4 regions of the Micromonospora sp. NPDC005298 genome follow, and region 1 is predicted to be linked to each of the others. Evidence: riboswitches for the same ligand, from Rfam matches in the RefSeq annotation. Region 1 holds a riboswitch; each other region holds the start of a gene.
The links. Region 1 has a riboswitch for cyclic di-AMP ahead of ABZS77_RS20220 (hypothetical protein). Riboswitches for the same ligand answer to the same signal wherever they lie in the genome.
Positions count from the first base shown of each region.

Region 2: linked by a shared signal. The riboswitch ahead of ABZS77_RS24845 (transglycosylase family protein) and the one ahead of ABZS77_RS20220 (hypothetical protein) in region 1 are both predicted to bind cyclic di-AMP.
Region 3: linked by a shared signal. The riboswitch ahead of ABZS77_RS01355 (NlpC/P60 family protein) and the one ahead of ABZS77_RS20220 (hypothetical protein) in region 1 are both predicted to bind cyclic di-AMP.
Region 4: linked by a shared signal. The riboswitch ahead of ABZS77_RS03680 (hypothetical protein) and the one ahead of ABZS77_RS20220 (hypothetical protein) in region 1 are both predicted to bind cyclic di-AMP.

Region 1 is NZ_JBEXGP010000015.1:26,075-33,656, forward strand. Features, by position in the region: gene ABZS77_RS20210 (AAA family ATPase) at 1-1,485, shown strand, start outside; gene ABZS77_RS20215 (cation diffusion facilitator family transporter) at 1,594-2,511, shown strand; cyclic di-AMP (ydaO/yuaA leader) riboswitch at 2,654-2,785, shown strand; gene ABZS77_RS20220 (hypothetical protein) at 2,842-3,855, shown strand; gene ABZS77_RS20225 (hypothetical protein) at 3,975-4,574, shown strand; gene ABZS77_RS20230 (SRPBCC family protein) at 4,759-5,226, opposite strand; gene ABZS77_RS20235 (PfkB family carbohydrate kinase) at 5,398-6,375, shown strand; gene ABZS77_RS20240 (5'/3'-nucleotidase SurE) at 6,372-7,199, shown strand; gene ABZS77_RS20245 (STAS domain-containing protein) at 7,208-7,570, opposite strand.
Region 2 is NZ_JBEXGP010000023.1:40,190-47,771, forward strand. Features, by position in the region: gene ABZS77_RS24825 (WYL domain-containing protein) at 1-237, opposite strand, end outside; gene ABZS77_RS24830 (VOC family protein) at 326-763, shown strand; gene dinB (DNA polymerase IV) at 829-2,016, shown strand; gene ABZS77_RS24840 (hypothetical protein) at 2,119-2,484, shown strand; gene ABZS77_RS24845 (transglycosylase family protein) at 2,554-3,231, opposite strand; cyclic di-AMP (ydaO/yuaA leader) riboswitch at 3,233-3,403, opposite strand; gene htpG (molecular chaperone HtpG) at 3,736-5,652, opposite strand; gene ABZS77_RS24855 (SDR family oxidoreductase) at 5,814-6,512, shown strand; gene ABZS77_RS24860 (M28 family peptidase) at 6,577-7,582, opposite strand, start outside.
Region 3 is NZ_JBEXGP010000001.1:275,584-282,393, reverse strand. Features, by position in the region: tRNA gene ABZS77_RS01375 (tRNA-Gly) at 5-78, opposite strand; gene ABZS77_RS01370 (zinc metalloprotease) at 282-1,265, shown strand; gene ABZS77_RS01365 (pyridoxamine 5'-phosphate oxidase family protein) at 1,336-1,893, opposite strand; gene dcd (dCTP deaminase) at 1,993-2,571, shown strand; gene ABZS77_RS01355 (NlpC/P60 family protein) at 2,635-3,612, opposite strand; cyclic di-AMP (ydaO/yuaA leader) riboswitch at 3,689-3,824, opposite strand; gene ABZS77_RS01350 (peptidoglycan recognition family protein) at 4,059-6,038, shown strand; gene ABZS77_RS01345 (NlpC/P60 family protein) at 6,107-6,810, opposite strand, start outside.
Region 4 is NZ_JBEXGP010000001.1:751,387-758,968, forward strand. Features, by position in the region: gene ABZS77_RS03670 (helix-turn-helix domain-containing protein) at 1-275, opposite strand, end outside; gene ABZS77_RS03675 (carbonic anhydrase) at 511-1,230, shown strand; gene ABZS77_RS03680 (hypothetical protein) at 1,287-2,306, opposite strand; cyclic di-AMP (ydaO/yuaA leader) riboswitch at 2,310-2,441, opposite strand; gene ABZS77_RS03685 (YibE/F family protein) at 2,608-3,978, opposite strand; gene ABZS77_RS03690 (copper-translocating P-type ATPase) at 4,369-6,330, shown strand; gene ABZS77_RS03695 (metal-sensitive transcriptional regulator) at 6,337-6,633, opposite strand; gene ABZS77_RS03700 (copper ion binding protein) at 6,730-6,957, shown strand; gene ABZS77_RS03705 (hypothetical protein) at 6,954-7,582, shown strand, end outside.

The DNA of each region.
Region 1 (7,582 bases):
GTCGCCCTGCACCGGGCCGCGTTCCTGCTGTACTCCGATCGCAGCCGGTACGCCGGCGGCGGCATCCTGGTGGTCGGCCCGTCGTCGGTCTTCGTCGAGTACATCGCCTCGGTGCTGCCGTCGCTCGGTGAGGACACCGCGACCCTGCACTCGTTGGGCACCCTCTTTCCCGGCATGACCGCCACCCGCACCGACCCGCCGGAGGTGGCGGCGGTGAAGGGTTCGCTGCGGATGCGCCGGGTGTTGGAGCGGGCGGTCCGCGACGCGGTGCCGGGCGGCCCGGGCGAGCTGCGGCTGCTGTACCGGGGTGCGCTGCTGCGGCTGGACCGGGCCGAGCTGGACGCGATCCGGGACCGCGCGCTGAACCGTGGCGCCCGGCGCAACGAGACCCGGCGGGCGGGCTTCGACGGGGTGTTCGCCGCGCTCTGGGCGCAGGCCCGCCGGCTGAACATGGGTCGGTTGCCGGAGCAGCGGGCCTTCGAGGACGAGATCGCCGAGCGTCCGGAGTTCCGGGAGTTCCTCAAGGCGTGGTGGCCGCGACTGCACCCACGGCACGTGCTCGGCTGGCTGGCCCGGCCGGACCGGCTGCGCCGCTACGCGGGCGGGATCCTCTCCGGCGCGGAGATCCGTCTGCTGGGCGCCGCGTACCGGGACCTGGACTCGGCCGGTCTGACCATCGCCGACGTGGCGCTGCTCGACGAGTTGGACGCGTTGCTGGGCAAACCGGTGCAGCCGGCGCGGGCGCGGCGCGACCCGTTCCAGCTCGCGGGCGGGGTTCGCGAGTTGAGCACCTTCGCCGACCGGCAGCGCGCCGCGCGGGCGGCGGCCCGGGAACGGCCGGCGGACTACCGGGAGTACGCGCACGTGGTGGTCGACGAGGCGCAGGACGTGTCGCCGATGCAGTGGCGCATGATCGGCCGGCGGGGCCGGTTGGCCTCCTGGACGGTGGTGGGCGATCCGGCGCAGACGGCGTGGACGGGTGACCCGGATGAGCTGACGCGCGCGCGGGACCAGGCGCTGGGCCGGCGCAAGCGGCACGATTTCACGCTCACCACCAACTACCGCAACTCGTCGGAGATCTTCGCGGTGGCGGCGGCGGAGATCCGCCGGCTCTACCCGGACCTGCCGCTGCCGACGGCCGTACGCTCCACCGGGGTCGACCCGGTCGAGTTGGTGGTGCCCGCCGCTGGGCTGGAGACGGCAGTCGTGGAGGCGGCCACCGGCCTGCTGGCGGAGGTGGACGGCACGGTCGGCGTGATCACGCCGGTCCCCCGCCGCGACGAGGTCGCCGGCTGGCTGGGCACGCTCGGCGCACCGCGCCTGCAGGTGGTGACCAGCCTGGAGGCCAAGGGCATGGAGTACGACGGGGTGGTGCTGGTCGCGCCGAGCGAGATCCGGGCGGATCCGGGTGCCGGGGTACGGACGCTCTACGTCGCGCTCTCCCGGGCCACCCAGCGGCTCACCACCGTCGACCCGACCGGCTGATCCGGCCCCGATGAGCACCGCCGGGGCGGCCGTCGCCGTACACTTGCACACATAGCAATGTGCGCATACATTTGACCGGGTCCCGGCTGGCGACGGAGGGTGGGTTTCGTGGGCGCAGGTCATGACCACCACCACGCGTCGGTCGCCAATGCCGCACACCAGCACCGGGGCCGGCTCTGGGCAGCGTTCGGGCTGCTCGCCGCCCTGATGGTGGTCGAGGCGGTGGCGGCCCTGCGCACCGGCTCGCTGGCCCTGCTCTCCGACGCCGGACACATGTTCACCGACGTGCTCGGCATCGGCATGGCACTCGCCGCGATCACCGCCACCCGCCGGGCCACCGGCGATCCGCAGCGCACCTTCGGGCTGTACCGCCTCGAGGTTCTCGCCGCCCTCGCCAACGCCGTCCTGCTCTCCGGCGTGGCGGTCTACGTGGTGGTCGAGGCGATCCGCCGATTCGGTGACCCGCACGAGGTGCTGGCCGGCCCGATGCTCGCGGTCGCCGTGCTCGGCCTGCTCGCGAACGTGGTCGCCTTCGCGCTGCTGCGCGCCGGCGCCCGGGAGAGCATCAATCTCCAGGGCGCGTACCTGGAGGTGCTCGGCGACCTCCTCGGCTCGCTCGGCGTGATCGGCGCGGCGCTGCTCATCACGGTCACCGACTGGTGGTGGGCCGACCCGCTGGTCGCGGTCGCCATCGGCGTGTTCATCCTGCCCCGCACCTGGCGCCTCGGCCGGGCCGCCGTCCGCATCCTCGTGCAGGCCGCCCCGGAACACCTCCAGGTCACCGCCGTACACGACCGGCTCGCCGCCGTACCCGGCGTGGTCGAGGTCCACGACCTGCACGTCTGGACGCTCACCTCGGGCATGGAGGTGGCCTCCGCACACCTGACCATGGAGCCCGGCGCGGAGGTCGGCACGGTCCTCAGCGCCGCGCGTACCGCCCTGCACGACGACTTCCGGATCGAACACGCGACGCTCCAGATCGAGCCGGCCGCCGCGCCCGGCGCCTGCGGTTCGGTCGAATGGTGACGGTGTTTCGAGAGGTACGCTCGCCTTTGTCCGAGTTTTTGGTGATGACGCACGCACCGTCCGTCACAACGGCTGCAGGCGCCCCACCGGCCCCGGTAGGCTCGGTCCCGGCCTCCACCAGGCGGCGCCCTCCCGGCGCCGGTGGCGGCCGCCGCCTAATCGCCCGAGCGGGCGAACCGGGGAACCACGTTCCTGGGGTGCATCCGCGTCAGCGGTAGGGATCTTCCGTCCCGAACCCGTCAGCTAACCCGGTCGGCGGCTGACGGAAGGACATGCGTAGTGGCACCAGCACGACCACCCGCCGCCCGCCTGGCGGCCCTGATCGTCGCGATGCTCGCCCTCGGCGTCGCACTCCCGGCCGGCGCGACGGCCGCTCCCCCGAACACCCAACGGGCCGCCGCGGCACCCGACAGCGACGAAGAGGGCGGCACCCCCGCGCTCCGCGCCCAACTGGAAGCCGCCAGCAAGGGATACCTGGACGCCAAGCGCGCCCTGGACACCTCCGTGCAGCGGCAGCAACAACTCACCACCCAGCTCAAGACCACCGAAGCCGAACTGGACGCCCGCAGCGGCAAGGTCGGCGAGATCGCCGGCGTCGCCTACCGCACCGGCCGCCTCGGCGCGATGTCCGCGCTGCTCAACAGCAACACCCCCGAAGGCTTCATGGACCGGGCCGCCGCCCTCGACGCGGTCGCCGCGAACGAGGACCGGGTGCTACGCGACCTGATCGCCACCAAGGACGAGGCCACCCGCACCCGCGTCGCCCTGGACGGCGAGATCCGCGAGCAGCGCAAGCAGGTCGCGGTGATGGCCAAACGCAAGGAACAGGCCGAACGGGCCCTGACCGTGGCCACCACACCCAAGCCGCAGACCACCTCCGACAGCGGCTCCAACCGGGGCACCTCAAGCGCGAACGCCACGGCCGCCCCGCGCAACTCCGACGGCTCCTGGCCCTCGGAGTCGTGCAGCGTCAACGACCCAACCCCGGCCAGCGGGTGCATCACCCCCCGCACCCTGCACGCGCTCAACCAGGCCAAGGCCGCCGGCTTCACCCGGTACGTCTCCTGCCACCGCTCCGGCGGCTCAGGTGAACACCCGAAGGGTCGCGCGTGCGACTTCGCCGCGCAGAAGAACGGCTTCGGCGGCGACGCCACCGGCGGCGACAAGACGTACGGCAACAACCTGGCCGCCTACTTCATCCGCAACGCCGACCGGCTCGCCGTCCTGTACGTGATCTGGTACCGGCAGATCTGGCTGCCCAGCAGCGGATGGAAGTCGTACAGCGGGGCGGGCGGCGACCCGTCCAGCGACCACACCAACCACGTACACCTGTCGGTGTACTGACCCCACCCGTGGCCGGCGTCCCGAACCGGGGTGCCGGCCACGGCTACGTCAGCGGGCGTACCCCGAATGCCGCCGACGGTCGGACGACCCGGCGGACGCCCGGCGGCAGCATCGTTCCCATGCGACTTCCGCCCACGGCCCGCAAGGCGCTGCTCACCCTGCACCTGGTCACCTCCCTCGGCTGGCTCGGCACCGACCTGGTGCTGCTCACCCTCGGCGTGGCGGTACAACGCGGCGCCGACCCGGCCGTCGTCTACCCGGTCACCGCGCTGCTCGGAACCGTGCTGTTCGCGCCGCTGAGCGTGCTGGTCTGGCTGATCGGCGTGGCCAGCGCACTCCTCACGCCGTGGGGACTGTTGCGCTACCGCTGGGTGCTGGCCAAGCTACTGATCACCACGGTGATGGTCGGGCTGGTCCTGTTCCTGCTCACCCCGAACCTGCGCCACGCTGGCATGCTTGGTGCCGCCCTCCCCGCCCGGGACCGCGCCGACCTGGTGATCGCCCCCGCCGTCTCGACCAGCCTGATGATCATCGCGACGGTGCTCTCCACCTACAAGCCGTGGGGCCGCCGCCCCACCGGCGCTGGTCGCGCCGGCCGGGCCGGCCGTGATCGCGCCGGCCGCGCACGACCCGCCACCTCTGCAGGATCCTTCGGACCCGCCGTAACCGCCGGTCCCACCGCGCCCGCCGACCATGATCGCGCTACATCCGGGATGTAGTGGCCTCGGCGTTGCGGGATGCCACTACTTCGTGGATCGAGTGCGATCTTGCGGGCTGCGGGTGTTCGCGGGGCGCGGAGCGGCGGGCGCGAGGGGCGCCGGGCCCGGGTGTTCGCGGGCGCGTAGCGGCGGGCGCGGGCGCGGAAGGCAGGCGCGGACAGCGGCCGCGGGCAGCGGGCGGGGGTCAGGCGGGGGTTGGGGGGTTGCTGGCGCGTTCCAGGGCCGCGCCGAGGCGGCTGGCGAGGGCGAGGTGGGCGGCGCGGGCCTGGCGGAAGGCGTACCGGAACAGCGGGGCGGGTGCGCTGAGGGTGATTTCGACGTCGACCCGGAGGAGGTTGTCCGGTTCGGCGCGCAGCCGGGTGTGGTTGTGCACGGTGGTGGCCGGCCACTGGCGCGCCACCATGATGATCTCGTCGGTGTCGCTGGTGAGCACGTCCGCCTGATACGTGGTCCGGAAGCGTAGCGGGCCGGCCACCAGCCGGTCGCTGATGGCGTAGCTGGCCAGGGCGCCGGGTCGGGGCGGCAGGCGGCGGACGTCGACGATCAGCGGATGCAGCTCGCCCTGCCGGGTCAGGTCGCTGAGCAGCGCGGCGGCGTCGGCGGGTGAGCACCGGGCTTGGACGGTGTAACCGAAGGTATCGCGCCTGAGCACACCGTCTCCCGCCGTCGCTGGTCGCCCGATCGTCCCGTACACCGATCGGGCTGGCAACGCCCGTCCCGACACCGACCGATGCCCGGTGATCAGCGACTTGCCCCATTAGGGTCGATTGATAGGGAATCACCGACGGTGACGGAGGGGCGGACTCGTGAGCGGTGACGAGCGATGAGTGGACACGTGATGGTCTTCGCGCCCACTCCTCAACTGACCGTGACCGTCGACCAGCCGAACGACCACACCGAACTGCACCTGCACCCCGGTGGGCAGGGGGTGTGGCAGGCCCGCATGGTGCTGTCGCTGGGGGTCGACGTGGTGCTCTGCGCGGCCCTCGGCGGCGAGATCGGCCAGGTGCTGGAACCGCTGCTGGTCAGCGAGGGGGTGGACCTCAAGGTGGTGGTCCGCGACTCCGGCAGCGGCGGGTACGTGCACGACCGCCGGGGCGGATCACGGCAGGAGATCGCCGACGTGCCCGGGCAGCCGTTGAGCCGGCACGAGCTGGACGAGCTGTACAACCTGGCGCTGGGTGAGGGTCTGCGAGCTCCCGTGAGCATCCTCAGTGGACCGAACGCGCCGTGGCTCGTACCGCCCGACCTGTACCGGCGCTTCGCCGCCGATCTCGGGGCCAACGGTGGTCAGGTCGTCGTCGACCTCTCCGGCGAACACCTCGGCGCGGTGCTGGACAGTGGGGTCTTCTTCCTCAAGGTGAGCCACGAGGAGCTGATCCGTGACGGCCGTGCCCGCAGCGACGAGATGCCGGACCTGACCCGGGCCATGTACGACCTGCACGCCTCCGGCGCCGAGACGGTGGTGGTGAGCCGGGCCGACCAGCCGGCGCTGGCGCTCATCGACGGCGAGTTGTTCGACGTGGAGATGCCCCGGCTGGAGGCCGCCGACCCGCGCGGCGCGGGCGACTCGATGACGGCCGGGGTGGCCGCCGTGGTGGCACGCGGTGGCGACATCCGGACCGCCATCCGTACCGGCGCCGCCGCCGGGGCGCTGAACGTGACCCGGCACGGCCTGGGCACCGGCCGCCTGGACTCGATCACCGGCCTGGTGGAGCGGGTGCGGCTGGTGCCGGCCGACAGCCGTCCGCAGGAGCGCACAACACCTGACGAGCTGGCCGACCGGGTGGTCGAACGATGACGCTGCGGGTCCTCGTCACCAACGACGACGGGATCGCCGCGCCGGGCATCCAGGCGCTGGCCTGGGCGGCGACCCAGCGAGGGCTGGACGTGGTGATCGCCGCGCCGCTGGAGGAGGCCAGCGGCACAAGCGCCGCGATGAGCGCGACGGAGCGCGACGGACGGGTGGTCGTGCACGAGCACCCGCTGCCCGACCTGGACGGCGTGCCGGCGTACGGGGTCGGTGGCACGCCCGGTTTCATCACGCTGATCGCGCTGCACGGGGCGTTCGGTCCGCCGCCGTCGGTGGTGCTCTCCGGCATCAACCGGGGCGCCAACGCCGGTCGCGCCGTGCTGCACTCCGGCACGGTGGGCGCCGCGTTCACCGCCGCCACGAACGGCTGCCGGGCGATGGCCGTATCCCTGGACGTCCTCACCGCCGGCGAGGCCACGGCCGCCAGCGGTGGCGCCGCCGTGGACGCCGCCGCCCGGGTACGTGACGCCGAACGGCACTGGAGCACCGCCGCGCGGGTCGCCCTCGACCTGCTCCCCCGGCTGACCGCCGCGCCGATGGAGAGCGTGCTCAACGTGAACGCCCCGGACCTGCCGCACGAGCGCCTGCGCGGGGTACGTCGCGGGACGTTGGCCAGCTTCGGTCAGGTGCAGATGACGGTCGCCGAGTCCGGGCACGGGTTCGTGCGTACCGCGTTGGAGGAGCCGGGTCAGGCCGCGCAGCCGGGCACGGACGTGGCGTTGCTGGCAGCGGGGTACGCGTCGGTGACGGCCATCCGCGCGGTGAGCGAGATGACCGACGTGGACCTGACCGGTCTGGAGGAGGAGCGCTGACGGGTCGCTCAGGCGCCGGGAAGCACCTCGGGGGTGGCGGCGCCGGCGAAGTAGGGCTCCGGGGCGCCGAACAGGCCGAGCAGACCCGTCACCCAGAGCTGCCGGTGCACGAAACGGCTCGGCTCGGTGACCACGAGCCTGACGCCACTGACCTCGGCGGTCTGGAAGCCGGCGACCATGGCGCTGATGCCGACGGAGTCGATGAAGGTGACCAGCCTCATGTTCAGTTCGATGCGGAGGGGGCGGCCCTTGGCCAGCACCTCCGCGATCGCCTCGCGCACCTCGTACGCGGTGTCGACGTCGATCTCACCTCGCGGGGCGATCTCCACCACACCACCGGACAGAACCGACTTCACGATCGACAGGCTCACGCGAGCACCTCC
Region 2 (7,582 bases), on a different contig from region 1:
CCCGTCGTCGAGCAGCAGCGGCGGCAGCCGGGTGCCCGAGCCGAGCCGGTAGCCGCCACCGACGCCGGACACCGCGCGCACGGGATAGCCGAGATTCCGCAGGCGTTGGACGTCACGCCTGACGCAGCGGTCGGTGACCCGCAACCGCGCGGCGAGCTCGGCGGCCGTCCAGGACGGTCGTCGTTGCAGCAGCGCCAACAACCGCAGGACGCGCTCGGTGGTCGCCTCGACGGTCACCCGCCGATCGTTGCACAGGTTGAGGAACGATCCTGTCCGCGATTTCCGGGAGGCTGGGACCATGACCGACGAGATCAGGGGAGCTGCCATGCCACGCGACGTGCAGATCACGTTCGACTGCGCCGATCCGGCCGGGCTGGCGACGTTCTGGGCCGAGGCCCTCGGCTACCAGGTGCAGGGCCCGCCCAGCGGCTTCGAGTCGTGGGAGCAGGCACTGGACGCGATGGGCGTGCCGCCGGAGAACCGCAACGACGCCTCGGCGGTGGTCGACCCCGAGGGGTCCCGGCCACGGCTGTTCTTCCAGCGCGTACCGGAGGGCAAGCAGGTCAAGAACCGCGTCCACCTGGACGTCCGGGCGGCGCCCGGCCTCGCCGGAGACGAACGGATGGCGGCCCTCGAAGCGGAGGCCGACCGGCTCGTCGCGTACGGCGCCACCCGGCTCGGTCGGCACGAGCCCGCTCCCCCGCTCGGCGCCGGTCACCTCGTCATGGCCGACCCCGAGGGCAACGAGTTCTGCCTCGACTGATCGACTCGTGACCGCGTTCGCCCAGGTCACTGTCGCCACGACCGACGCCATGCGAACATATGTACGTGTCGCCCGGGGCCACCATCCTGCACGCCGACCTGGACGCCTTCTACGCGTCGGTCGAGCAGCGCGACGACCCGCGCCTACGGGGCCGCCCCGTGATCGTCGGCAGTGGGGTGGTCCTCGCGGCCAGCTACGAGGCGAAGGCGCGGGGCGTCCGCAGCGCGATGGGCGGTCAGCAGGCACGTCGCCTCTGCCCGGACGCGATCGTGATGCCACCGCGGATGTCGGCGTACACGGCCGCGAGCCGCGCGGTGTTCGAGATCTTCAGGCGGACCACCCCGCTGGTCGAGGGGCTCTCCATCGACGAGGCGTTCCTGGACGTGGGCGGGCTGCGCCGGCTGGTCGGGGCGCCGGCCGACATCGCGGACCGGCTGCGTCGGGAGGTCCGCGAGCAGGTCCGCCTGCCCATCACGGTGGGCGTGGCCCGCACGAAGTTCCTGGCGAAGGTCGCCAGCGGGGTGGCCAAACCGGATGGGCTGCTGGTCGTCGCACCCGACGGCGAACTGGCGTTCCTGCATCCGTTGCCGGTCGAGCGGCTCTGGGGCGTCGGCCCGATCACGGCCGAGAAGCTGCGCGAGCGTCGGATCCGTACCGTCGGCGACGTGGCCCGGCTCGGTGAGGCGGCGCTGGTCTCGCTGCTCGGCGCGGGCGCGGGCCGGCACCTGCACGCCCTGGCACACAACCGTGACCCACGGGGAGTGCAGGTGGGTCGCCGACGCGGTTCGATGGGCGCGCAGCACGCGCTGAGCCGTACCCCGCACGCGGCGGCGGAGCTGGACGCGATCCTCGCCGGCCTGGTCGACCGGGTCACCCGGCGGATGCGGGCCGCCGGGCGGGCCGGACGCACGGTGGTGCTGCGTCTGCGCTTCGGCGACTACACGCGGGCCACCCGATCGCACACCGTCCGCAAGGCGACCGCGGACACCACGCCGGTGCTCGCCGCCGCGCGGGCGCTGCTGCGGGCCACCCAGCCCGAGATCGACCGGCGGGGCGTCACCCTGATCGGCGTCTCGGTGGGCAACCTCGACGACAACCCGGTCCAGCCGGAGCTGCCGTTCCAACCCGACCCGGGCGCCGAACTGGACGCGGCGGTCGACGCGGTCCGCGACCGGTTCGGATCGGCGGCGCTCACCCGGGCGGTGCTGCTCGGCCGCGACCCCGGTGTCGAGATGCCGCTATTGCCCGACTGATGGTCGCGTTTCCTGCGATCGGTGACACATCACAGCAGGTCGGCGGTTTAGCCGACGGCCCACGGGTGACCCTTGGAGGGAACAGCCTGACGAGGGGGGCCCATGATGTCCGACGACACCAGCAACCGACCGAGCCGTCGCGTCGAGCGTCCGCACGACGTGACCGACCCGCTGCTCTGGCAGCTCGCGGTCGACGTGCTGGGCGCCCATGAGCCGGACGACGAGGGGCACTGCCGCAATCTCCAGTGCGCCGGGCAGGGGTGGCCGTGCGAGGCCCGCACCGGCGCCGAGCAGTCGCTGCGGCTGGCCCGCGGCGAATCCGCCTCGGTCGAGAAGACCGACGGGGGCAGCGACGCCGAGAGCCGCACCGGCTGGCGCGGTGAGGCGGTGCCGGCTCCGCGCTGGGGCCGCAACGCCGGGGTGGCGGCATCACAACGGGAGCAGAAGGCCTCGGCGTCGGCGGCCTGACCGCGACCCCGGGCGGCACACACGCGAACGCTCGACCGGTGAGCCGGCCGAGCGTTCGCGCGTCGTACGTCAGAGGCTGAGTCGCTGACCCGGGAAGATCAGACCCGGGTCGGCGCCGACGATCTGCCGGTTGCGCTCGTACAGCGCCTGCCAGCCACCGGTCGACCGGTGGTGGTCGGCGATCTCCGACAGGGTGTCGCCCGGCTTGACGGTGTACGTCCCGCCGCTCGACGCGGGCGCGGTGCGCTCGTGGTCGCGCGTCGCCGGCTGCTCGCCGCGCGTGGACCTGCTGGGCTTCGCGGTCGACTCGGTGGACCTGGTCGACTTGGTGGACTTCGTCGACTTGGTGGACTTCGTCGACTTGGTGGCGGAGCCGCCCGACGAGCCGCCCTTCTTGCCGCAGGTCGGCCAGGCGCCGATGCCCTGCCCGTCGAGCACCTTCTCGGCGACGGCGATCTGCTCGCCGCGGCTGGCCAGGTCGGCGCGTGCGGCGTACTTCTTGCCGCCGTAACCGGCCCAGGTGCTCTGCGAGAACTGCAAGCCGCCGTAGTAGCCGTTGCCGGTGTTGATCTTCCAGTTGCCGCCGGACTCGCACTTGGCGATCGCGTCCCAGTTGACGGCGGCCTGCGCCGGGGCGGCCGGGCCGAAGAGTGCGACAGCGCCGGTGACCGCGCCGACGGCCAGGGTGCCGACGGCGAGGCGGCGGGTGCTGACCCGTCGATGACGGGGCGTGTGAACAGACGTCATGTGAGTTTTCCTCCACGCCGGCGAGGTGAGCTGTCGGGTTCGGGCCGAGGAGCCCGGCCGCACGGTGGCGGCTTCACCCCGAGGTGACATGCACCGAGGAACCTGGGTCCCCCGCTCCCGCCCGGTTGACTGGGTTCCGACGACCGGGGGCGGGATTTGGCGTTGCCGGCCGTGGTGTCCGCAGTGGCGAACCCGACCGACGTTAGGCACGGTCGGTGACGATCGCCCACTCGCTGTGAAGTTCTTCACCGGCCCGCGCTCGGCGTTCCGGCCACCGGTTGCGGGGCATCGAACACTGTGCAGTGACCATGATGGACCGTTTACGATCAGCGGTCGGGGACGCCGTGCTCCCGGTGTCCGTAGAGCGGCGCGACGTCCGTGCCGCCGACCCGCCGAAGATCGGTGCAGCGCTCGCCGAGGGTCGCGCCGTGGGTGGCGCGAGACGGGACCTGACCGGCCGGCGGGGCCCTGCTGGGCGGACCGCCGGCCGGAGGGTGGATCCGGCTACAGGGTGCGGGCCAGCCGGTCGGCGAGCGTCCGGGTGAAGCGGGCCGGGTCGGCCAGCTCGCCACCCTCGGCGAGCACCGCCAGGCCGTACAGCAGCTCCGCCGTCTCGGTCAGGGCCGGCGAGGCGTCGCCCTGCTCGTGGGCCTTGCGGAGCCCGGCGACCAGCGGATGACCGGGGTTGATCTCCAGGATCCGCTTGGTGGACGGCACCTCGTGCCCCATCGCCCGGTACATCTTCTCCAGCGTGGGGGTGAGGTCGTGCGCGTCCCCGACGACGCAGGCGGGTGAGGTGGTCAGCCGCGACGACAGGCGGACCTCCCGGACGCTGTCGGCGAGGGTCGTGCCCAGCCATTCGACGAGCGCGGCGAACTCCTGCCGCTGCTGCTCGCGCTCGGTCTCGGCCTGCTGCTTCTCCTCGTCGGTGTCCAGGTCGACCTCGCCCTTGGCGATCGAGCGGAACTGCCGGCCGTCGTACGCGCCGACCCGCTCGACCCACACCTCGTCGACCGGGTCGGTCAGGAGCAGCACCTCGTGGCCCTTGGCCCGGAACGCCTCCAGGTGCGGCGAGTTCTCGATGGTGGCCCGGGAGTCGCCGGTGGCGTACCAGATGTCGCTCTGGCCGTCCTTCATCCGCGAGACGTAGCCGGCCAGGTCGGTGGGCTCGGCGGCGTCGTTCGTGGACGCCACCGACAGGATCTCCAGCAGGGTGTCCCGGTTGTCGGTGTCGTCGATCAGCCCTTCCTTGACGACGGTGCCGAACTCGGTCCAGAAGGTGCGGTACCGCTCGGGGTGGTTGGCCTTGAGGTCCTTGACCGTGGTGAGGACCTTCTTCACCAGGCGGCGGCGGACGATCTGGATCTGCCGGTCCTGCTGGAGGATCTCGCGGGAGATGTTCAGCGACAGGTCGTGCGCGTCGACGACGCCCTTGACGAAGCGCAGGTAGGTGGGGACCAGCGCCTCGCAGTCGTCCATGATGAACACGCGCTTGACGTAGAGCTGGACGCCTCGGCGGCCCTGCGGGGCGAACATGTCGAGCGGGGCGTGGCTGGGCAGGAACAGCAGCGCCTCGTACTCGAAGGTGCCCTCGCCCTTCATGTGCACGACCTCGAGCGGGTCGGCCCAGTCGTGGCTGACGTGCTTGTAGAACTCGTTGTACTCGGCGGCGTCGACCTCGTCGCGGGGCCGCGCCCAGAGTGCCTTCATCGAGTTGAGGGTCTGCACCTCGCTGGTGGCGTCCGCGCCGTCGACGCCGGGGCGTTCGACGGTCATCCGGATGGGCCACGCGATGAAGTCGGAGTACCGCTTGACGATCTCGCGGATGGTCCACTCGGCGGTGTAGTCGTGCAGGTTGTCCTCGGTGTCGGCGGGCTTGAGGTGCAGGGTCACCGAGGTGCCCTGCGGCGCCTCGTCGACGGCCTCGACCGAGTACGTGCCCTCGCCGGCGGACTCCCAGCGGGTGCCGCCGGTCTCGCCGGCCTTGCGGGTGAGCAGGGTGACCCGGTCGGCGACCATGAACGCGGCGTAGAAGCCGACCCCGAACTGGCCGATCAGGTCCTGCGAGGCGCGCGCGTCGGCGGACTCGCGAAGCTGGCGCAGCAGCTCGGCGGTGCCGGACTTGGCGATCGTGCCGATCAGACCGACCACCTCGTCGCGGGTCATCCCGATGCCGTTGTCCCGGACGGTGAGGGTGCGGGCGTCCCGGTCGACCTCGATGGCGACGTGCAGGTCGTCGGTGTCGGCGACGAGGTCCTTGTCGACGAGGGTGGCCAGCCGCAGCTTGTCCAGCGCGTCGGACGCGTTCGAGATGAGTTCCCGCAGGAAGACGTCCTTGTTCGAGTAGATCGAGTGGACGACCAGTTGGAGGAGCTGACGCGCCTCGGCCTGGAACTCCAACGTCTCGGCCTGGTTGCTCACACCGTCTCCCTTCTGTCACGTGCGGAGGTTCGCGCAAAGGATACGAGTCGTCACCGGGTGGGCGGTGGGGGCCTCGGGGTCGTATTCCCGATCCGGGAGGGGCATCGTCGTGACCTAGCTGACTTTGGTTAATAGAAGTCAGGTCGGCTAGCCTGACGGGCATGAAGATCTCCGGAAGCACCGCCCTCGTCACCGGCGCCAACCGTGGCTTCGGCCGCCACCTCGCCGTCGAACTCGCCGCGCGGGGCGCCACCGTCTACGCCGCCGCCCGCAACCCCGACACCGTCGACCTGCCCGGCGTGACACCCGTACGCCTCGACATCACCGACCCCGCCTCGGTGGCCGCCGCCGCCGAGCTGGCCGGCGACGTGAACCTGCTGATCAACAACGCCGGCATCGACTCGGGGACCGACCTCCTCGACGGCGACCTGGACCTCGTCCGGCTGGAGCTGGAGACCCACTACCTGGGCACCCTGTCGATGGTCCGGGCCTTCGCGCCGGTCATCGCCGGCAACGGCGGCGGCACGATCCTGAACATCCTCTCCGTGCTGTCCTGGATCAACTTCCCGAAGCACGGGGCCTACGGCGCCGCGAAGTCCGCCGAGTGGGCGATGACCAACGCGCTGCGCGTCCAGCTCGCCGACCGGGGCGTCCGCGTCGCCGGACTGCACGTCGGTTACATGGACACCGACATGACCGCCGCTATCACCGACCCGAAGTCCGACCCCGAGACGGTCGCCCGGATCGCCGTGGACGGCATCGAGACCGACGCGTACGAGATCCTCGCCGACGACGTCAGCCGCCAGGTGCGGGCCGGCCTGGCCGGCGGCGCCACCGCGCTCTACCCGCAGCTCCCCTGACCCTCGACGCGGCGGGCCGCCGCCGGGTGTCCCGGCGACGGCCCGCCTCTCGTCGGGTACGCGGTCAGCTCGCCTGCAACGTCACGTCGTCGATCACGAAGCTGGTCTGCAGCGAGGCGTCCTCGGTGCCGGTGAACGTCAGCGTCACCGTCTGCCCGGCGTACGCGGCCACGTTCAGCGTGCGCTGGACGTAGCTGGTGGAGGCGTTCAGGTTCGAGTACGTCGCGAGCGTCGTCGAACCCACCTTCACGGTCAGCTTGTCGTACGCCGTCGAGGTAGTCGTCTCGGCGGTGTCGATGCGCGTCCAGAACGACAGCGTGTAGCTGGCGCATCCGGCCGGCACGGTCACCGCCTGGGACAGAGTCTCGGTACGGGTGCTGCCGTACCCGTTGAGCCACGCCTTGTACGACCCGGTCCGGGCCGGCTTGCTGCTGGAGTTGGTGATTACCCCGGAGGACGCGGTCCACGGCGTGGTGCCGTTCTCGAAGCCGCCGTTGCCGATCACCTGGCCGCCCGCGCATCCGCCGGTGCCGGTCACCGTGAGGGTGAGGGTGGCGCTGCGGGTGACCGAGCCGGTGCCGGTGACCGTCACGGTGAAGGTGCCGGTCGCCGCGCTCGACGACGCCGTCAGGGTCATCGTCGACGAGCCCCCGGAGGTCACCGAGGTCGGGCTGAACGACACGCTCACCCCGCTGGGCGCGCCGGAGGCGGAGAGGCTCACCGACTGCGCGGAGCCGGCAGTGGTCGCCGTGGAGACCGTGGCGGTGGTGCTGGCGCCCTGGGCCACGGTGCGGGTCGTGGGGCTGACCGCCACGGAGAAGTCGTTGGTCGGGGTGCCGCCGCCCACCGCGAGCTGCCACAGCGCGTACGCGACGCCGTCGGCCGCCCGGTTCAGCACCGTGGCGCTGACGTTGGCCGTGGTGTCACACGAGCGGTGGTAGCAGGGGTCGTACGCCGAGTTGGCCGTGCCGCCCCACTTGGACGCCTGGGCGCTGGTCTTGCGGGCGCTGGCGCCGGCCGCGTAGCCGGAGGTGGGGATGCCGGCCTGCTGGAAGTAGTAGTCGTCGGAG
Region 3 (6,810 bases), on a different contig from region 1:
TGCGTGGAGCGGGTGACGGGAATCGAACCCGCACTGTCAGCTTGGGAAGCTGATGTTCTGCCATTGAACTACACCCGCAGGCGGCCCCACTGTACCCGAGTGGTCGGGCCGGTGCATCCAGGTACCCCCGTGAACCCGCCACGCCCACCCGCCTGGGAAGAAGTTTCCGGACGGCAACATATGGTCGTTCTCAAATGCGTCGATGGGTTGTAACGTCTGCCACACGTTGCCAGCCCTGGCGTGACACACCCCCTGCCGCGCCGCCAGAAAGAGGTGGGCCCATGGGACCCCGTCCCAACCTGCTGACCCGGCGTGTCGCCGGTGTCGCGTCGACGACCCTCGCGCTGCTGCTCAGCACCGCTGCGGTGGGCGTCGTTCCGGCTGCTTCGGCCTTCTCCGCGGCGCCCGGTGGCGCCTGCGCCGAGCCGGCCGACAGCCACTCCAACGCCCGGATGAAGCCCGGTGCGGCGGCCAAGCACGACCCGAACGAGCTGACCGCGAAGCAGGTCCGCGAGCGGGACGCGGACCTTGCGGCGGCGCTGCGCGAGCGCGCCAACTTCCGCACCGGCGCGGGCGCGACGGCGCTGGCCACGGTCACCATCCCGGTGGTGGTGCACGTGATCCAGGAGAACAGCACGCGGGCCGGCGGCAACATCCCCGACTCGATGATCACCTCGCAGATCACCGTGCTCAACCAGGCCTACGCCGGTTCGACCGGCGGTGCGGTCACCGCGTTCGCCTTCCGGCTCGACAAGATCAACCGGGTGACGAACCCGTCGTGGTACCCGATCGTGCAGGGCTCGTCGGCGGAGCGGTCGATGAAGTCCTCGCTGCGGGTGGGCGGCAAGAACACCCTCAACATCTACCTCGGCGAGCTGAGCAACAACCTGCTGGGCTGGGCGACCTTCCCGCAGCGCAACCTGAGCAGCATGGACGGCGTGGTCGCGCTGAACGAGTCGCTGCCGGGCGGCACCGCCACCAACTACAACCAGGGCGACACCGGCACCCACGAGATCGGCCACTGGCTGAACCTCTACCACACCTTCCAGGGCGGTTGCGGCGGCTCGGGTGACAGCGTCAGCGACACCCCGGCCGAGGCGTCGCCCGCGTACGAGTGCCCGACCGGGCGCAACACCTGCTCGGCGACCGGGCTGGACCCGATCACCAACTTCATGGACTACACCTACGACTCGTGCATGTACCAGTTCACCCCGGGACAGGCGAGCCGCATGATCACCGCCTGGAACGCCTACCGCGCGGCGTAACTCTCGCGCGTACACCCGGTGCCGGCTCCGTCACGACGGAGCCGGCACCGGCGTCTTTTCCGGCCCGTGGTCAGGCTGCCGTGCACTGGACGTCACGGCTTCGACGGGTCGGCCGCGCCGGCGGTACGGCGACAGGCGCGGAAGCCACCGGCGGAGCGTGCGGGTCCAGCCAGACCTGCACGGCCGGCCGGCCCGGCGTGAAGCCCGGAATGCCCGCGACGGGCTGCTCGCGGCGGGTCAGCATCGCCACGTCGACGGTGAACTCGAACAGCCGCCAGTCGACGTGCGGCTCGGCCCGGGCGCCCTGCGCCAACCGGGCCAACTGGGCCGGGTCGGTCACCGGCCGGGCGTGACCCGCCACGTACGCCTCGTCGTCGCTCTCCTCCGGCGGGAACGAGTGCAGCGCGTAACGGCCGTCCCGTTCGAGGTCACGGCGCTTCGGGGAGTCGATGACGAAGCAGAACAAGCCCTCGTCGGTGATGACCGGGGAGACCGGATGGACCCGGGGCCCGCCGTCGGCGCGGACCGTGGCCAGGTAGCCGAAGCCCGGCCCGTACTGCTGGAGGAGAACGCGGATCCCGTCGGCGAGTCGGGGCTCGTCGGCGGCGAATTCGGACCAGGAAGCCATGTGGGCATTCTATCGAACAAATGTACGACCAGCGACCTCGACGCGCTGGTCACCAGCACCGAATCCGGGCGTCGTGCGCGGCGCGGCTATGGTGGTCCGATGCTGCTCTCCGACCGCGACCTGGTCTCCGAGATCAAGGCCGGCACGCTGGGCCTGGAGCCCTTCGAGCCCATGCTGGTCCAACCGTCAAGCATCGACGTGCGACTCGACCGGCTGTTCCGGGTCTTCAACAACCACCTCTACACCCACATCGACCCGGCGATGCAGCAGGACGACCTGACCTCGGTCGTCGAGGTGCCCGACGGCGAGCCGTTCGTGCTGCACCCGGGGGAGTTCGTGCTCGCCTCGACGCTCGAGGTGATCTCGCTGGGCGACCAGCTCGCCGGCCGGCTGGAGGGCAAGTCGAGCCTGGGCCGCCTCGGCCTGCTCACCCACTCAACCGCCGGCTTCATCGACCCGGGCTTCTCCGGGCACGTGACGCTGGAGCTGTCGAACGTGGCGAACCTGCCGATCACACTCTGGCCCGGCATGAAGATCGGTCAGCTGTGCATCTTCCGGCTCTCCTCGCCGGCCGAGCACCCGTACGGCTCGGCGGTGTACGGCTCGCGCTACCAGGGTCAGCGGGGGCCGACGCCCAGCCGGGCCTGGCAGCACTGGCGCACCTGGCCGACACGCTGAATTCCGCACGACGAGGGCCCGCCGCGAAACGGATCGCGACGGGCCCTGTGCGTTCACCCCTGATCAGCCGGGGCGGCCGTAGCTGTGGATCGGGCCGTCGTCGACCTTCTTCATCTTGACCGGCTGACCGGCCTGGGAGGCGTGCACCACCCAGCCGTTGCCGACGTACATGCCGACGTGGTGGATGTCGCTGTAATAGAAGACCAGGTCACCGGCTCGCAGTTCGGAGCGGCTGACGTCCTTCGTGACGCGGCTCTGCGCGGCGGCGTTGTGCGGCAGGCTCACGCCCGCCTTGGCCCACGCGGCAAGCATCAGCCCGGAGCAGTCGTACGAGTTCGGACCCTCGGCACCCCACACGTAGGGCTTGCCGATCTGCGCGCAGGCGAACTTCACGGCCGTGCCGGCGCCACCGCCGGGGTAGCTCGCCGGGCAGGGCGCGGGACGCAGCGACCCGCCGCCCCCGTTGCCGTACACCTTGAGGCGCAGCTTCTGGAGGCGGTCGATCTCCTCGTTGATCTGCTTCTTCTTCGCCGCCAGCTGGGCCTCGGTACGGGTCAGCTGCGACACCATCTCGTCCAGCGGGGCCTTCTTCGCGGCCAGCTCGTCGCGCAGGTCGGCCACCTCGCGGACGTCCTGCTGCTGGTTGTGCGCGAAGCGGTCCAGCATTTCGAGCTGCCCGACCACCTCGCTCGGCGACCGGCTGCCGAGCACGGCGTTGACGGTGGAGACGTTCTCGCCCTTGTACGCGCGCACGGCCAGGGCGCTGACCTTGTTCATCGCGGCGTCGACCTGACGCTCCAGCGGGGCGATCTGGGCGGCCAACGCGTCGGCCTGCTTGCGCTTGGCGGCGAGGTCGATCCGGGTGGCGTTGTGCCGTTCGATGATCGGTTCGAGTTTGTTCCAGTCGGCGTCGATCTGGCGTTCGATCTCGGCGACGGACGGGTCGGCGTGGGCCGCGGTGGCGCTGCCGGTCAGGACGACGGCGACGCCGGCCAGTGCGGCGAGAGCGGTGGTGAAGCGGGACCAGCGTGGACGCGGCACGATCGACGTCGGACCGGCTGGCGCCGACCGCTCGGACGACGGCCGCGGGGCATGGAGTGCCACCGGGGTTCCGTTCTCCTTCTTCCTGACCGCCTACCGGGTTAGCTGACGGGTTCGGGCGGGAAGTTGGCGCCCTACCGCAGTGGCTGCGGATTCACCCCGGGGGACGTGGGTCCCCGGTTCGCTCGGAAGCGACTCGGCGGTGTCGGTCCGTTACCGCCCGGGCTGGGCGGACCTGCTGTCGGGCCGACAAATGACCAGAGTAGAGACGCCCGTTACCGATCCGCAACCCGTGCGGCCGTGACACTCCGTACCGATTGGAGAGAGTCACAGGCTGTACGCGAAGATTTCTTTCCGAACGCTTCGACAGATGGAAAGGTATTGACGCGGACTCCCGCGCGGCGCGAAGGTGACCTCACCTTCAACCGTGAAATCTAGGGGGTTCGATGCACCGTCCAACCCTGTCCGTCGGCCGGCGCGCCCTGCTCGCCGCCGCCGTGGTCGCCGCCTCGACCGCGGTACCGTCACCCGCCGGCGCCGCCGCCGCACCCGCCCCCGACCGCCAGCAGCAGTACGCCGCGGCGGCCACGGAGTACGGCGTGCCGACCACCGTGCTGCTCGGTGTCTCCTACCTGGAGTCCCGCTGGGACAGCAACGCCGGCACACCGAGCACCAGCGGCGGCTACGGCCCGATGCACCTGACCGACGCCCGACACGTGGCCGCCCTGCCCGCACGCGGCCACCACGACACCGGCACCGAGGACCCGCGCGGCGACGACTCCCGACCCGCGCTGGCACCCGCGACCGCACCCGCCGAGGATCCCGCGCCGCCCCCGGCCGCCTTGCAGACCGTGGACGCCGCAGCCGCGCTGACCGGCGTGGCACCCGAGTCGCTGCGCACCGACACGAACGCCAACATCCGGGGCGGGGCGGCGCTGCTCGCGTCGTACCAGCGGGAGTTGGGCGCTCCGGTCGGAGCCGGCACCGACCCGGCCACCTGGTACGGCGCGGTGGCCCGCTACGCCGGCGCGGACAGCGCCGACGCCGCGGCGGCCTTCGCCGACGAGGTCTTCACCACGATCAGCGCCGGCGAGTCCCGAGTGACCGACGACGGCCAGCGGGTCACGCTGCCGGCCAGCGCGGTACGACCGGAGCGCTCCTGGCTGGACCGGCTGGGCCTGCGCCGCCTCGCCCGCCCGGACGGGCTGGAGTGCCCCCGCACCATCTCGTGCGAGTGGATTCCCGCGCCGTACCAGGCGTTCGGCGACGGCGACTACGGCAACCACGACCTGTCCGACCGGCCCGCCCGGCAGAAGATCGAGTACATCGTCATCCACGACACCGAGGCGAGCTGGGCGACCACGCTGAAACTCGTCCAGGACCCGACCTACGTGAGCTGGCACTACTCGCTGCGCTCGGTGGACGGGCACATCGCCCAGCACGTCAAGACCAAGGACGTCGGCTGGCACGCCGGCAACTGGTACGTCAACGCCAAGTCGATCGGCCTCGAGCACGAGGGCTTCGCCGCGCAGGGCACCTGGTACACCGAGGCGATGTACCGGACCTCGTCGAAGCTGGTCCGGCACCTCGCGCTGCGACTGGGCATCCCGCTGGACCGCCAGCACATCATCGGCCACGACAACGTGCCCGGCACCGTCGCGTCGACCGTACGCGGCATGCACTGGGACCCGGGACCGTACTGGGACTGGACGCACTACTTCGACCTGCTGCACGCCCCGCGGCTGGACACCGGCACCCCGGCCACCGGCCTCGTCCGGATCGACCCGGACTACGCCACCAACCAGCCGGCGTTCATCGGATGCGTCACCCCCGGCGTGCCGTGCACACCGCGCGGCTCCTCGTCGGTGGTGCTGCGCAGCGCGCCGTCCGCCGACGCACCGCTGGTGAACGACATCGCGCTGCGCCCCGACGGCACCCCGAACACCATGGAGGTGTCCGACCACGGCGCCCGCGCCTCCGCCGGGCAGACGTACGCCCTCGCCGGCCGGCAGGGCGACTGGACGGCCATCTGGTACCTCGGGCAGAAGGCCTGGTTCCACAACCCGGCGTCCGCGCCGACCGCGAGCTGGACCGTCGGCGTGGTTGCCGTCCCGAAGCCGGGCCGAGCCACCATCCCGGTGTACGGGCGGGCGTACCCGGAGGAGGCCGCCTACCCCGAGGGTGTGCCCTACCAGACCATCTCGCCGTTGCAGTACACCCTGGCCGCCGGGCAGCGGTACTCCGTCGGCGCGGTGCTGGCCGGCGAGTACTACCGGGCCAGTACGTTCGACGGCTCCTCACCCGGCGACTGGACGGTGATCCGCGGCAAGAACCGGTACGCGCAGATCCAGTTCGGCCACCGCATCATGTACGTCAACCTGGACGACGTGCAGTTGCTGCCGTCCCCGGTGGGCGCACCCCGCTGACCGGCAACCCCTGAGAAACCGCGACGGCCCCCGGTCAGTGACCGGGGGCCGTCGTCGTGCCTGGTGGATCAGCCGGGTCTGCGGAACCCCGCGACCGGCATGTTGTTGATGCTGGTCACCTGCACCGGCTTGCCGGCGCGTGGCGCGTGCACCATCAGGTCGTTGCCGAGGTACAGGCCGACGTGGTGCAGGTCGCTGAAGAAGAAGACCAGGTCACCGGCGCGGGCGTTGCTCCGCGAGATCGCCTTGCCCTCGTTCCACTGGTCACCGGTGTGGTGGGTCAGGTAGATCCCGGCCGACTTGTACGCGTACTGGGTCAGCCCCGAGCAGTCGAACGAGTTCGGACCGGTGGCACCCCAGACGTACGGGTCGCCGACCTGCTGGCAGGCGGTCTTGATCGCCTTCTGCGCGGCGGAGCTGGCCACACCGTTGATGGTCGGGCAGCCCTCGGTCTTGATCGTGGTCTTCGGCAGGGACGCCTCGAGCTGCTTGATGTCGGTGTCGATCTGCTTCTTCTTCGCGGCCAGCTCGTTCTGCTGCCGGGTCTGCGTGGTGATCAGCGTGTCGAGCTTCTGCTTCTCGCCGTCGTACTTGGCCCGCACGGCCAGCACGCCCTCGACCTGCTTGCGCTCCTGCGCGGCGAGCCGGTCGAGAACGGTGAGCTGCTCGGTGAGCGTGTCCGGCTTGGCGCTGACCAGCAGGGCGCCGATGTCGTGCGACGGGCCGGAGATGTAGTAGCGGGAGGCGAGGTCACCGACCCGGTTGAGGGCCA
Region 4 (7,582 bases), on a different contig from region 1:
ACCTGCCGGTACGCCTCGGAGGGGTGCCGGAACCGGCCGGCCGGGTTGAGGGTGTACTCGTTGCGCCTGCCGACCCGGGTGCGGTGCAGGTAGCCGCCCGCTTCCAGGTCGGCGACGATCGCCTGCGCGGCCCGTTCGGTCACGCCGACCTCCGCCGCGACGTCGCGCAGCCGGGCCGTGGGGTCGCGGGCGATGGCCAGCAGAACATGTCCGTGGTTGGTGAGGAACGTCCAGTTCCGTCCGCCGCCGGTCGCACCCGTCGCCGTGCCCGTCATCGTGGGACCGCCTCTCCGGTTGTCCGTCCCACTCGTCACCCTGCCATCGAGAGTCGTCGGCCCTGCCTCCGGGGCGTCGGGCCGGGAGCGCCCCCGGCCCGAACGTATGAAATCTATATCACGCATACCTTGACGCATCTTGTGGTGCGTGTGACCGTGGAGCGGGCCAGCGCCCGCCACCGGCCGGTCGAACAGCCGGCTGACCAGGTCAGACGCGTGGAAACGAGGTGCGGGGATGAGCCTTCCCGGAGCATCCGGCGGGCAGCCGGGTCCGCAGCGGAACGCCGACCAGACGTCGACGCTCACCGAGCCGGCCCGGGCGTACGCCGAGCTGACCGCCGGCAACCGGCGCTTCGTCAGCGGCTCCCCGCGCCACCCCAACCAGGACGCCGGGCACCGGACCGCGGTGGCCGACGGGCAGCACCCGTTCGCGGTGATCGTCGGCTGCTCCGACTCGCGGCTCGCCGCCGAGATCATCTTCGATCGGGGGCTCGGTGACCTGTTCGTGGTCCGCACCGCCGGGCACACCACGGGCCCCGAGGTGCTGGGCAGCGTGGAGTACGCGGTGACCGTCCTCGGCACCCCGCTGGTGGTCGTGCTGGGCCACGACTCGTGCGGCGCCGTCCAGGCGGCCAGGGAGGTCTCCGCCACCGGCGTGGCACCCCAGGGGCACCTGGGCGCCGTTGTCGACGCCGTGCTGCCGAGCCTCCGTCGCGCCGCCGCCGAGGGAGTCGAGGACATCGACGACATCGTCGACATCCACATCGCGCAGACCGTCGAGACGCTGCTGGAGCAGTCGTCCGTGCTGGCCGACGCCGTGACACGGGGGCGGTGCGCGGTGGTGGGCATGTCGTACCGGCTCGCCGCCGGCGCGGTGCGCCCGGTCGCCGCCGTTCCGGCCCACGTCGCGGCGCTCGACGTACCCGACGGGCCGTCGGCGCCCGCCGCCGCCTGACGCGTCGAGGGCCGCCCCGCGACGCGGGACGGCCCTCGATCAGCTGGGTGAGCGGGTCAGAGCAGCGACATGTGGACGTGGTCGGTGTGGTTCGACGGCCCGCTGTACGACTTCCAGCCGGTCGCCGGGAACCAGATCTGCCGGTTCCAGATCACGTAGTAGATGCCGAGGCGGTCGGCGTTGCGGATGAGGAACGCGGCGACGTTGTTGCCGTACGTCCGGGTGTCGTCGTTGTGCCACGGGCTGAAGCCGCTCTTCTGCAACGACCAGTCGCAGGCGCGGCCCTTCGGGTGCTCCCACGGTCCGCCGGAGCGGTAGCAGCCCACGAACCGGTTGAAGCCGGCCCGCTTGACCTCCTTGTACGCGTGCAGCGTGCGCGGCGTGACGCAGCCGGACGTGGTCGGGTCGTCCTCGCTGCACGACTGCGGCTTCCAGTCGCCGTCGGCGGAGCGCCCCGGACCGATCCGGGCGACCGGCGACGTGGCGTCCACCAGACCGCCGGTGAAGCCCTTCCCACCGACGAGGGCGAGCGCCTTGTCCGCGTCGCGCTTCTCCTTCGCCATCAGGGCGGTCTGCTTCTGCTGCTCCCGTACCTCCGCGTCGAGAAGCAGCTTCGCCTGTTCGGCGCGGGCCTTGACCGCGTTGACCTCGGAGAGCTTCTTCTCGTTGACCATGTTCATCTCGTCGAGCGCGGCGGCCCGCCGGACGAACGAGTCGGGGGCGTCGCTCTCCAGCAGCATCGCGATGGCGCCGATCCGACCGGTCCGGTACGACTGGGCGGCGATCTGACCGACCTGCGGTGCGAGGGCGTCCAGCTCGGCCTTCGCGCGGTCCACCTCGGCCGCCAGCTCCGCCTGCCGCTTCCTGGACTTGTCCAGCTGGGACTTGGCCGCGACGTAGTCCCGGTTGGTCTTCTCGATGACGTCGTTGAGCAGCGTCGGCTCGCCGTCCTCCTCGTGCCCGGACGGCGTCGGCGTCGTCGGGGCTGCGTGCGCCGGGAGGGGGCCGGCGAGCACGGTCAGTGCGGCGATCACGGCCACCACGGGCGTCAACCAGCGGCGTAGGGGTGCCGTCACGATTTTCCCTTCCGTCGACCGCCGACCGGGTTAGCTGACGGGTTCGGGGCGGAAGTGGCCCCTACCGCTGACGCGGATTCACCCCACGTACCTGGGTTCCCGGCTCGCCGGCTGGCGATTGGGCGGTGGCACCGCAGGCGCCGATTCGCGCCTTCAGCGGTGACCGGCAGCGAGGTTACCCGAGAGTCGACCCGCTGAGCTACGTCCCGATGCCGACTAAAAGCGTCATTTCGCCATGGCGTTGAGTGACCAGTGATGCGGTTCTCAGGCCGGATGCCCGATCTGGTCACGCTGAGGAGTGTCACCATGCCGTATCCGTGCTCCTGTTCGACTCTGGCCACCGGGTGGTGGCGGCGGGCGGGGGTGTCGTCCGCGTCGGGTCCGGTCCGTCCGACGGGTCCGTACGCGGGGAGCTGAGTGCGGCCAGGGCCTCCGCGCGGTCCGGCCGTGGTCGGGGGGCGGGGACGTCGTCGGCCGGCGTGGCGGTCGACCGGCCGGCGGCCGTCACCACCGCGGCCAGCCCGGTGGTCAGCGGTACGGCGGCGATGAGGCCGAGAGTGGCCACGGCGCTGCGGACGATCTCCTGTGCCAGGAACTCGCTGGTGAGGATCTGCCCGAGGGGGCGCGTGTCGGCGGTGAGCAGGAGCAGCAGCGGCAGTGAGGCGCCCGCGTACGCCAGCACGATGGTGTTGACCGTGGAGGCGATGTGCGCCCGACCGACCCGGGTCGCCGCCCGGTAGAGCTGCAACCGGGTCAGCCCCGGGTTGGCGTTCGCGAGTTCCGTGACGGTGGCCGCCTGGGTGACGGTCACGTCGTCGAGCACCCCGAGCGAGCCGATGATGATCCCGGCGAGCAGCAGGCCGTGCAGGTCCACGTCGGCCTGGAACATCGACAGGGTGGTGGCGTCCTCGCTGCCGAAGCCGGTGAGGTGGGTGGCGGCGGTGGCGATGGTGGCCAGTACGCCGGTGAGCACCAGGCTGCCCAGGGTGCCGAGCACCGCGACCGAGGTCTGCGCGGTGACCCCGTGTGTCAGGTACAGCACCACGAACATGATCAGAGCTGCGCCGACCACGGCGACGACGAGCGGTGACCGGCCGGCGGCGATGCCCGGCAGCACGAAGGTGAGCAGGATGGCGAAGCTCGCGGCCAGTCCGGCGAGCGCGGCCAGGCCACGCCACCGGCCGAACGCGACGATCGCGGCGGCGAAGACCACCGCCAGCCACACCAGTGGGGTTCCGCGCTGGTGTTCGGCGATGTTCCAGGTGCTGGCGCCGGGGTCGGCCGGGTCGGTCAGCTCGACCAGGATCACCTCGTCGCCGACGTCCACCCGGGGCGCACCGGGGCCGTCCGGCACGGGTGTCTGGACCTGCTGCCCGGCGCGCGGCCCGTCCTGCACCCGGACGTCCACCGTGCCGCACGGCCCGTCACCGGCGTCCGGCGTGCCCTCCGGGGTCTGCGGCGCGGGCGGGCACGGTTCGGTCACCACGCGGGTCACCGTGCCGTGGTGGCGGGGGACGTCCGCGCCACCACCCGTCGGCGGTGAGGCGTCCCGGGGCCAGAGCACCACCGCCGCGAGCACGGTGGCGACGAACAGGGGTACCACGGTCGCGACGAGGATCCGCCGTACCCGCGGTGGGGCGGACGGAACGGAACGGCTGTGGTCGGAACCCAATGCGAGACTCCCAACGAATCCGGTGCGGGATACGTGCCGGCGGGCCGGTCGGTTCACCGCAACCGCGGAAACGCGGTGACGGGCGCGGCGGATCGCGGGATGCCGATTGCCTGATCACGTACGGTGAACGACCGGCCGGGCCGGCGGGAGGCGGCGCCGCGTCGGGGCGGCACCGGTGCCGGACTGCGCAGCGGGATCCGGAGGGCCATCGTCGGAATGCTAACGACCCCGGCCGTGGGTCGCAGGTCGTGCCGGGGTGTCGGGGTCCGCGAACCGCCCGCGTCGCGGCGCGCGGCCCGGGATCGTGGAGTCATGCACGCTGAGTCACCGTCTGATCCGCACGGCGCGCACCGCGGCGGGCACGACAGGCACGCGGGCCACGATCCGGCGATGTTCCGCAGCCGGTTCTGGGTCTGCCTGGTGCTCACCGTGCCGGTGGTGCTGACCAGTCACCTGGTGGCGGACCGGCTCGGTCTGCGCTGGGACGTGCCGGGGCGTTCCTGGGTGGGTCCGGTGCTCGGCTCGGTGGTGTTCTGGTGGGGCGGCTGGCCGTTCCTGGCCGGCGCGGTCCGGGAGGTACGGGACCGGGCGCCGGGGATGATGCTGCTGGTCGCGATGGCGATCACGGTCGCGTACACCGCGTCGCTGGCCACCAGCGTCGGCGCGTTCGACCTGGACTTCTGGTGGGAGTTGGCGGCGCTGGTCACCATCATGCTGCTCGGGCACTGGCAGGAGATGAAGGCCATCGGGCAGGCCCGGGGAGCGCTCGCGGCGCTTGCCGCGCTGCTGCCCGACGAGGCCGAGCGGGTGGCCGCCGACGGCCGGGTCGAGCCGGTTGCCGTCGGTGCGCTGCGGGTCGGCGACGTGGTGCTGGTCCGTCCGGGTGGGCGGGTGCCGGCGGACGGGGGCATCGTCGAGGGCGGCGCCGAGCTGGACGAGTCCATGATCACCGGTGAGTCGCGGCCGGTCGCCCGGGCGGCCGGCGACCGGGTGGTGGCGGGCACCGTCGCCACCGACTCGGCGATCCGGGTCCGCGTGGAGGCGCTCGGTGAGCGGACCGCGCTCGCCGGCATCCAGCGCATGGTCGCCGAGGCGCAGCGCTCGGGCGGTCGGGCCCAACTGCTCGCCGACCGGTTCGCCGCCGCGTTGTTCTACCTGGCCACCGGCACCGCCGTGCTGACCGTGCTGGTCTGGACGGCGCTGGGTCACCCCGACGAGGCGGTGGTCCGCGCGGTCACCGTCCTGGTGATCGCCTGCCCGCACGCCCTCGGTCTGGCCATCCCGCTCGTCGTCGCGCTCTCCACGGCGGTGGCCGCGCGGTCCGGGATCCTGGTCAAGGACCGGTTGGCGCTGGAACGGATGCGGACCGTCGGCGCGGTGCTCTTCGACAAGACCGGCACGCTGACCCGGGGCGAGCACGCCGTCACCAACCTGGTGACGGTGCCGGGCATCGGGCGGGACGAGGTGCTACGGATCGCGGCGGGTGTCGAGTCGGACGGCGAGCATCCGTTGGCCCGGGCGATCGTGGCGGCGGCCGGGCGGGCCGGCCCGGCGCCGGCCGCCGGATTCCGGTCGTTGCCGGGCCGCGGTGTGCAGGCGACGATCGACGGTACGGAGTACGCGGTGGGCGGGCCGGCGCTGCTGCGGGAGGTGGGGGTGTCGCTCCCGGCCGGCCTGGCGGCGGCGACCGGGCGCTGGTCGGCGCGGGGTGCCGCGGTGCTGCATCTGGTGCGGCTGCCGGACACCGTGCTCGGCGCGTTCGCGTTGACCGACGAGGTGCGTCCGGAGGCCCGGCGGGCCGTCGACGAGCTGCGGACCGAAGGTGTCCGGACCATCGCCATGATCACCGGGGACGCGCGGCCGGTGGCCGAGGCCGTCGCCGCCGAACTCGGGTTCCGTCCGGGCGTCGACGAGGTGTTCGCCGAGGTGCTGCCGGCGGAGAAGGACGGCCGGGTGGCCGAGCTCCAGCGGCGGGGGTTGACCGTGGCGATGGTCGGTGACGGGGTGAACGACGCGCCGGCGCTGGCCCGCGCCGACGTGGGCATCGCGATCGGCGCGGGCACCGATGTGGCGATCGAGTCGGCCGGGGTGGTGCTCGCCTCGTCCGACCCGCGTGGGGTGGGCGCGGTGGTGCGGTTGTCCCGGGCGTCGTACCGCAAGATGCGGCAGAACCTGGCCTGGGCGGCCGGCTACAACGTGGTGGCGCTGCCGCTGGCGGCCGGCGTGCTGGCCTGGGCCGGGGTGGCGCTGAGCCCGGCGCTTGCCGCTGTGCTGATGTCGGCGTCCACAGTCGTGGTGGCGCTCAACGCCCAGTTGCTGCGCCGGGTACGCCTCGACCCGGAGTCGGACTGAGCGGGGTCAGCCGCGCTTCATCAGCCGGCCGACTGCCGCCATCATCTCGGTGGCCATCTCGTCGGCCCGACCCTCGGCCGCGCCCTCGTGCATGCAGTGCCGGGCGTGGCCGTCGAGCAGCCCCAGCGCCACCTTGTCGAGGGCGGCCTGGATGGCGGAGATCTGGGTGAGCACGTCGATGCAGTAGCGGTCGTCGTCGACCATCTTCTCGATGCCCCGGACCTGCCCCTCGACGCGGCGGAGCCGCGCGAGCAGTTGGTCCTTGCTGGCGGTGTACCCGCGGATCGGGGTGGGTGCGGTCATGCCGACCAGGATAGCCTACCCCTGGGGGGTATGGTACGGTCCACGTGACGGATACCCCCACCGGGTACCGGTAGGTGAGGCGGAGGAGACGGTCTGATGGTCAACACCACGTACCAGGTGCAGGGCATGACCTGTGGGCACTGCGTCAGCGCGGTCAGCGCCGAGGTCGGCGCCCTCGACGGTGTGCGCGACGTCCAGGTCGACCTCGCCAGCGGTCAGGTCACCGTGAGCAGCGACCAGCCGCTGGACGTGGCGACCGTCCGGGCCGCCGTCGACGAGGCCGGCTACGACCTCGTCGACGGCTCGTCGGCAGGCCCTGCGTGAACACGGTGACCCGACTGGGCGGGTTCGCCCTCGGTCTCGTGGCGGTCTTCGGCGCGGCGTACGGGGTCGGCCAGGTGGTCGACCCCGGCGCCCCCGCCGCCGAGACCCGGCACGACGGCCCCGCCGCTCACCCGGCCGGGGAGCACGACGAGGTGGTCGACCGGCTCCCGGGCGGCCTGCTCGTCTCCGACCGTGGCTACACCCTCGACCCGGTGGCCGCCCCGGCCGGCGAGTTTGCCTTCACGATCGACGGCCCGGACGGCCGACCGGTCACCAGCTACGACGTCGCCCACGACAAGCGGATGCACCTCATCGTGGCCCGGCGGGACCTCTCCGGCTTCCGGCACGTCCACCCCGACCTCACCCCGGACGGCACCTGGCGGGTCGCCACCCCGCTGGCCGGACCCGGGCAGTGGCGGGCCTTCGCCGACTTCACCCCGACCGGGGGCGAGCCGTTGACCCTCGGCGTGGACGTCACAGTCCCCGGCGAGCTGACCGAACGACCGCTGCCCGCCCCGACGACCAGCACCAGCGTCGACGGCTACACGGTCACCCTGGCCGGTGAGCCGCAGCCCGGCCGCACCTCGCCGCTCACCCTGACGGTCAGCCGGGACGGGCGGCCGGT